Linked DNA regions of Candidatus Finniella inopinata. The protein of the gene in region 1 binds, or shares a complex with, the protein of each later gene. Links are inferred from orthologs where the notes say so. Each region holds a gene or a part of one and is shown on either strand. Other genes may lie near its edges. The genes, in order: xseA and EQU50_RS01510.

The links.
Region 2: the proteins of xseA (region 1) and EQU50_RS01510 are in contact, whole or in part, in a cryo-EM structure (PDB 8TXR), measured with the Escherichia coli proteins. The link is inferred for Candidatus Finniella inopinata from one-to-one orthologs.

What each region holds. Positions count from the first base shown.
Region 1 is NZ_SCFB01000007.1:147,908-151,192, reverse strand. Bases 79-3,035 are described here. They hold xseA (exodeoxyribonuclease VII large subunit), read right to left. Parts: upstream 2,251-3,035; coding sequence 907-2,250; downstream 79-906. Other genes in these bases: EQU50_RS06535 (alpha/beta hydrolase family protein), read right to left, coding at 2,346-3,035; EQU50_RS06545 (response regulator), read left to right, coding at 79-885. Also shown: more of EQU50_RS06545, read left to right, coding at 1-78; more of EQU50_RS06535, read right to left, coding at 3,036-3,285. UniProt on the Escherichia coli protein: Bidirectionally degrades single-stranded DNA into large acid-insoluble oligonucleotides, which are then degraded further into small acid-soluble oligonucleotides.
Region 2 is NZ_SCFB01000002.1:134,446-137,695, forward strand. Bases 119-3,040 are described here. They hold EQU50_RS01510 (exodeoxyribonuclease VII small subunit), read right to left. Parts: upstream 1,737-3,040; coding sequence 1,500-1,736; downstream 119-1,499. Other genes in these bases: EQU50_RS01500 (phosphoribosyltransferase family protein), read left to right, coding at 119-700; EQU50_RS01505 (phosphoribosyltransferase family protein), read left to right, coding at 877-1,431; EQU50_RS01515 (ATP-binding cassette domain-containing protein), read left to right, coding at 1,918-2,541; EQU50_RS01520 (ABC transporter permease), read left to right, coding at 2,523-3,040. In the rest of the region: more of EQU50_RS01500, read left to right, coding at 56-118; more of EQU50_RS01520, read left to right, coding at 3,041-3,250; EQU50_RS01525 (ABC transporter substrate-binding protein), read left to right, coding at 3,215-3,250. UniProt on the Escherichia coli protein: Bidirectionally degrades single-stranded DNA into large acid-insoluble oligonucleotides, which are then degraded further into small acid-soluble oligonucleotides.

The DNA.
Region 1 (3,285 bases):
ATCTATGGGGGTATTAAGGCTGCACAAAAAATTCGTGACATGGGATACAAAGGCGCCATGTGTGCTGTAACCTGTTGCGTTGATTATAATCTTGAATCTTTAAAAATTATATATTCTCATTTATTCACAAACTGGGGAGGTAAAATTGGAAGTTGTGAAGAATTAGAACATATGCTTCTAAAGTCTGGTGCGCGTTTCTCATCTTCAGATTACCATAAGTCATGTGTTGGGATTAAAAGGTTGCATAAAAATCCAAGCGGACACTGCCAAATGCCTCATCCCAAAGAACGGTGCACTATAATCCCTTTGCCTCCACACTTGGGTAGGTTTGAACTGGTTTTGGTTGAAAAATCATCCCCTGATCAGGGACCTTCAACCGATACACAAAGTTCTTCTAGAATGATATTAACGCCCCGCTTCGTCCCCTCGCCCCGTGTGTTTCCAAGCATTACTGGGGACGATATTGTATCCAGCAGACAAGCGGTTTCATCACAAAATTTGAGTCTTCCAGGACAGACTTTTTCAAACAATCTGGAAGCATCGCCCAGAGAAATATCAATGTTTGGTTTGAGTTCTTCTCCTAGAGTGTTTTCAAGCAATGTCGAGGAGAATTTGGCATCTGCCAGACATGCGGGTTCATCAGAAAACTTGAGCCCTTCAGGACAGATTGTTCCAGGCAGCCTCAAGGTGTCGCCTAGGCACATCTCAACAAAGCCGTTTTTTGATTCTGCGCCCTGTTTGTTTCCAAAAGGCATTGAAAGTCCTGTGTCGGGCAGACGTCCGGCTGCTTCTGACTACTTGCGTCCTCCGGGGCCAATGCTATCAATCAATGTCCAAAATTCCCCCAGAAGAGTGGGTACCCCGAGATTAGAGGCCAATCAATAAGCGTGGTATCAATTTCATGGCCTAAGGCCTGAAAGCATTGGTTTCGACTTTTACCGTTCCATCTGAAAAATGCAAATCAACGGATGCATGGGGGTTCTGACGGAAATAGTCCACGCTGCTGACCACATGGTCACCAACGGTGATAAGAGAAAATCCCCGTTTCAAGATGCGCTGGTACGAATTCTGCTCTAAACAGGTGCTTTGTAAAGTCAGACGATCCATCAGCTGGTTCAAAAATTGCTGCTGGCTGTATATTAAACGATCCGCCAATTGACCCACTTTCTGGTTCCCTGAGTCTAATAACGGCAACGGGGCACGCAGACGGGTCCGTTGAAAAACCAAAGATTGATGTTTGTAATTCAAAAATACACCATAGGCCTGTGATAGTCGGTCACCCCAATCATCGACCCGCAGCATGGTTTGTTCCAAGACTTGTTGAGGGGATGGCAAAGCTCTTGCCAGATTGGTTAAATGAAGGCTGTCGTTCGTGAATTGACGATCCACCAAATTATAAAGCCGTTGGCTGTGTTGCCGGATGGTGTAACGGACCTGCGAAAGAACAGGCGTGGCCAGTTCGGCTGCAGCCGTTGGTGTGGGGGCTCTAAGATCAGAGGCCCAGTCAATAAGTGTGGTGTCGGTTTCATGACCCACGGCCGAAATCAAGGGGATCTGACTGGCAGCAGCTGCTCGGACCACATTTTCCTCGTTAAAGCACCATAAATCTTCCAGGCTGCCGCCCCCTCTGGCCACAATCAGTAAATCAGGTTTTTGCTCAAGGGCGTTAAACCCGCGAATGGCTGCTGTGATTTGATCGGCAGCGCCAGGTCCCTGAACCAAAACTGGCCACACCAGAACGTGACACGGGTAACGGTCACTCAGGCGGTGCAAAATGTCTTGGATAACAGCACCTGTGGCCGAGGTGATCACGCCGATGGTCTTGGGAAAAGCGGGCAGGGGGCGTTTGTGTTCAAATAACCCTTCGGCCTGAAGGCGTGCTTTTCTCTCCAGCAGTACCTTTAATAGGGCGCCTTCGCCAGCGGCTTCGGCTCCATCCACCACAATTTGATACTTGGACCGCCCAGGATAGGTTGTTAAACGGCCGGTAACAATAACTTCCAAGCCATCTTGCAACGGGGCCTTTAGGTTTGTGCCCCGCCAAGATACCGCATCAATGATCGAATCTTGGTCTTTTAGGGTGAAATAGGCATGGCCCGATGTGTGACGCTTGAACCCAGAAATTTCGCCACGCACTCGCACCCGCCTAAAATGCCCCTCCACCAGCTGTTTCAAACTAAGCGATAGGTCGGTCACCGACAGAATCGGCAACTCGACAGGTTGTAGGAAAGAGATGGGCTCGGGTAACATGGCTATATTTCGCTATTCTATTTATATCTTACTTCATACCTTATAAGAGGGGGAAAAGGGTAGGAAATCTCAGAAAACTTTTGTTGGAAATCCGCCTATTCAATGGATAATCCAATCTCTTTTTCAAGTTCACCGGTGGGCTTTCCTTCCATTAAGGCGGCCACAAATTCGGGGTAACAGGGATGCGCTGGAGGGTTATGTCTGCCAGAATGCAAATATAAAGGGACATTTTTACGCGCTTTTTTTAGAGCCTGTTTAAAGTCTTTTATATACGCCGCAGAACAACGCACGTCAGTAACGCCATGCACAAGGTATAGAGGTGCTGACAAAGGATCTGTCACCCTGTTAATAGGCATGATTTTGCGGAAATAATCTGCTGGATTACCTAATGCATCATCAGGTAAGGCTATTGCAGATACATCAGGGTTCGAATCCGAACTGACCAATGCAGCATCAGCCACAATGGATTGGAAATGAAATTCCTCCGCAAGACCGGCTTCTTTGTGCAATTCTGACCAACGCAGGGCAAATGATGCGGCAACAAATCCACCATAGCTGTGGCCATACAAGCTGACTTGGTTGATGTCTGGAATTAAACCTTTTACTTTCGCATCGTAAAAAACATGAAGAAGCTGATGTAAGTTTTTGCGTCCCATTTCTCCAATGCCTTTTATAAAATGCTTCCAACCATATCCAGTACGCAAACTTTCCTGGGGTATGATCACTTGCCAGCCATTTTGCGTATAATAATGGATTATGTCTGAGAAGGCTCCTTCATAATAACCAATAGGGCCACCTTGCATAAGGATTAGAGTTTTTTTATTGTTATCTTTAACGGGTGGCAAATAATAATAGGGTACATCATGACCATCGACTTTTACTGTTTGAGCTTGAAGAGGCGGATGCAACGTGTGATTAACTTTATCAAAATATTCGGACCACTCAACAAGCACCTCTTCCCCCTGCAAAGAAGCTAGCCCATTTATGGCCATGTTTTGATGGAAGAAAAAAGCTATTTCACAAATTTGATTATCG
Region 2 (3,250 bases), on another replicon or contig:
GGTTATCCTTCAATAATATTTGGTACTTTTGTTTTACAATTTAAGGATAGCTTATATGACATTAAAGCTTTATGAAATTATGCTTGGCATTTTTCTTCTTACAGGCTTTTTTGCCCCCTCCATCCAGGCTACTACGAATAAGAACAATCAAAAAATTAACGTCGGCCACAAAACATTCAATATACCTTTCGCTCCCGTGCCTCAAACCAAAATCAAAATTCTATATGTCAATTTAAAAGATAACATAGAACTAATACAAGCTCTGGCGGCTGAAATTGCAGCGTACATAAATGCAAACCGAGGTAAAATCGACGTTATTATCACCCCAGAGTCTAACACCATAGCAATTGCCTACGCCGTTTATGAAAAAACGAAAATACCATACATCGTGCTTACAAAAAAACAAAGGCCCGATATGGGACCAAAGGCGATAAGCGTTCCGGTAAAGTCAATCACCACAGCTGGAAACCAAACCTTGTGGATCAGCGAAGATAATATAGAGGCAATCAAAGGTAAAAAGGTTTTAATCCTGGATGACGTTGTCTCCACCGGCAACACACTAGCCGCGATGAAGGAATTAGTTGGAATGGCAGGTGGTAAACTTATCTTGAATCCTTTGGTTTGTTTTTGCGAAGGCGAGAAGCGTTCTGATGTAACGGCAGTCAGTGACACCGTACTGCCAGTTATTCCCGTTTCATAATATACACAAAAAACTTAAGCCTTGACAGGCTTACTAAGTCGTACATAAGGTCGGGGACTTTTACACCACAATTTAGGATAATTTATATGATATTGAACAGTTTCAAAATCGCTTTTAGCGCGCTTTCGTTTATAGGCTTTTTTGCTTCCCCCATCCAGGCTGCTTCAGCTGAGGATATGCATAATATTGAAGTTGGCACCAATTCTTTCAGAGTACCCTTAGTTCCAATTCCTGCCGCTAAGATCAAAATTGCATACTTGAATTTAAAAGATAATAACGAACTAATAGAAGCATTAGCGACTGAAATTGCAACGTACATAAATGCTAACAAAGCTAAAATTGATATAATCATAACCCCTGAGGCTAATACCATAGCTCTTGCCTACGCCGTTTCCAAAATAACAGGCATCCCTTATATCGTGCTTACAAAAAAACAAAGGCCAGATATGGGGCCAGAGGCGATAAGCATTCCGGTAAAATCCATTACTACAGCTGGAAACCAAACTTTGTGGATCAGTGAAAGTAATATTCAGAAAATTAAAGGTAAAAAGATTTTAATTCTGGATGACGTTGTCTCCACCGGTGGCACAATAAATGCAGCCAAAGCCTTAGTTGAAAAAGCAGGGGGTGTACTTGCCTTGAATCCTTTGGTTTGTTTTTATGAAGGTAACAAGCGTGACGATGTAACAGCTGTCAGTCAAACTGTATTGCCAGTTATTCCCCTGTCGTAGAATTTCACCCTAAAATCGATTCTTGAAAGTTTCCAGCGGCACGAAAAGCCTTTGTAAACTTTCAGGAATTAAGAAGGAAAGGCTTCAATTTTGGGATTTCCATCGGATGTTAAACTGATTTGTTCAACCCGCATTTTAGCGTCCTGTAATTTCTGCTCGCACTGCTTTTTTAACTGCGTACCGCGTTCATAAGCCTGAATAGCCTCTTCCAGGGGCAACCGGCCTTCCTCTAATTTTTTCACCAATGATTCCAACTCAACCATGGCTTGTTCGAAGCTTAAGGCTTCAAGATTTGACGTTGTCATTGTTTATTGCTCCTTAATTTTATCAAGTCATCATAGAAGCTTCTGAATTGAATAACAATTCTTCTCGTGCTATTGGTTAGCTGTGAACACAGGGGGTGCCCTTATGGTTAGAAACCAAAGGGCTGAGAGGGAATCAGCCCAACCCTTAGAACCTGATTCGGTTAACACCGACGGAGGGATTGTGAAAGAGCATCATCAAATACGCTATGCGTTTTCAATTGACTGCGTGAGCTATCAAAAAAAAACCGTCTTAGCCCAGCAAAATTTTTCAATTCCCGTAAACAAATGGACGGCCTTGGTTGGGAAAAGTGGCCACGGCAAAACCACATTATTAAAAACGTTGTTAGGACTAGTTCCTGGCCTAAACGCTTCCCCCCCTGGCATTTCCTTAAGTTATATGCCCCAGCGCGACTTGTTGTTGCCCTGGAAAACAGTTATCGAAAATGTTGTATTAGGAGCCACCCTGCGGCGCGAAACCCCGAATATTTCTAAGGCAAAAAGTTTATTAAGGGATGTTGGCTTGGCTGACGAGGCCCAAAATTACCCCCACCACTTATCGGTCGGCATGCGCCAACGTGTAGCGCTGGCACGCACATTAATGGAAGACGCGGACCTTATCCTAATGGACGAACCGTTCAGCGCAGTTGACCATCAAACCCGTGACCAATTGCACACTTTGGCAAAAAGACAGCTGGAGGGGAAGACCGTCTTGATTGTCAGTCATGATCCGGATGAAGTTGTAAAAATGGCCGATCACGTCTTAACCTTAAGCGGGGAGCCTGCGGTATGCTTAAGCGATTCATAACGGCCTTCATCCTACTGAGCCTTTGGCACGCCATCGTCAATTTAGCAAACATCCCGGCTTATATCCTTCCCACTCCTTGGCAAGTCGCAAGTGCCCTGTTCAATCAGCGATCCTTGATTTGTTGGCATGGAGGATTAACACTAGCCCAGATTTTAGCAGGCCTGTTGATTTCCAGCATTCTTGGGATGGGAATGGCCTTCATCCTGGACCGAAACCCACGTTTGCAAGCCCATCTTCACCCTGTGTTGGTCATTCTGCAGGCAACGCCAGCGTTTATTTTGATGCCGTTATTGATGATTTGGTTTGGATTTGGTTTGCTGCCCAAAATGATCGTCGTTTGTTTGTCTGCCTTCTTTCCCATTACCCTTTGTTTCCTTGACGGATTGAAACGCACCCCCGTTGAGTGGCTAGAGTTGGCCCACACAATGAAAGCCCTGCCGTTTCCTTTGCAATACCGTATTCGCTGGCCCGCTGCCTTGCCTGGATTATTGTCGGGGTTACGCCTGGCCGCGATTCACGCCCCCTTAACCGTGCTGGCCGCTGACTGGAACGGTGCCAGCCATGGTCTTGGGTATTTGATGATGCTGTGTCATGGACGGCTTCAAACGGACCTTTTGTTTGCCTGTTTATTCTGCACAGTTTTATTAACCCTTTTCCTAAATGGAGGCATACGGTGGTTGCAAAGTCGTTTCATCTTTTGGCCAGCCTC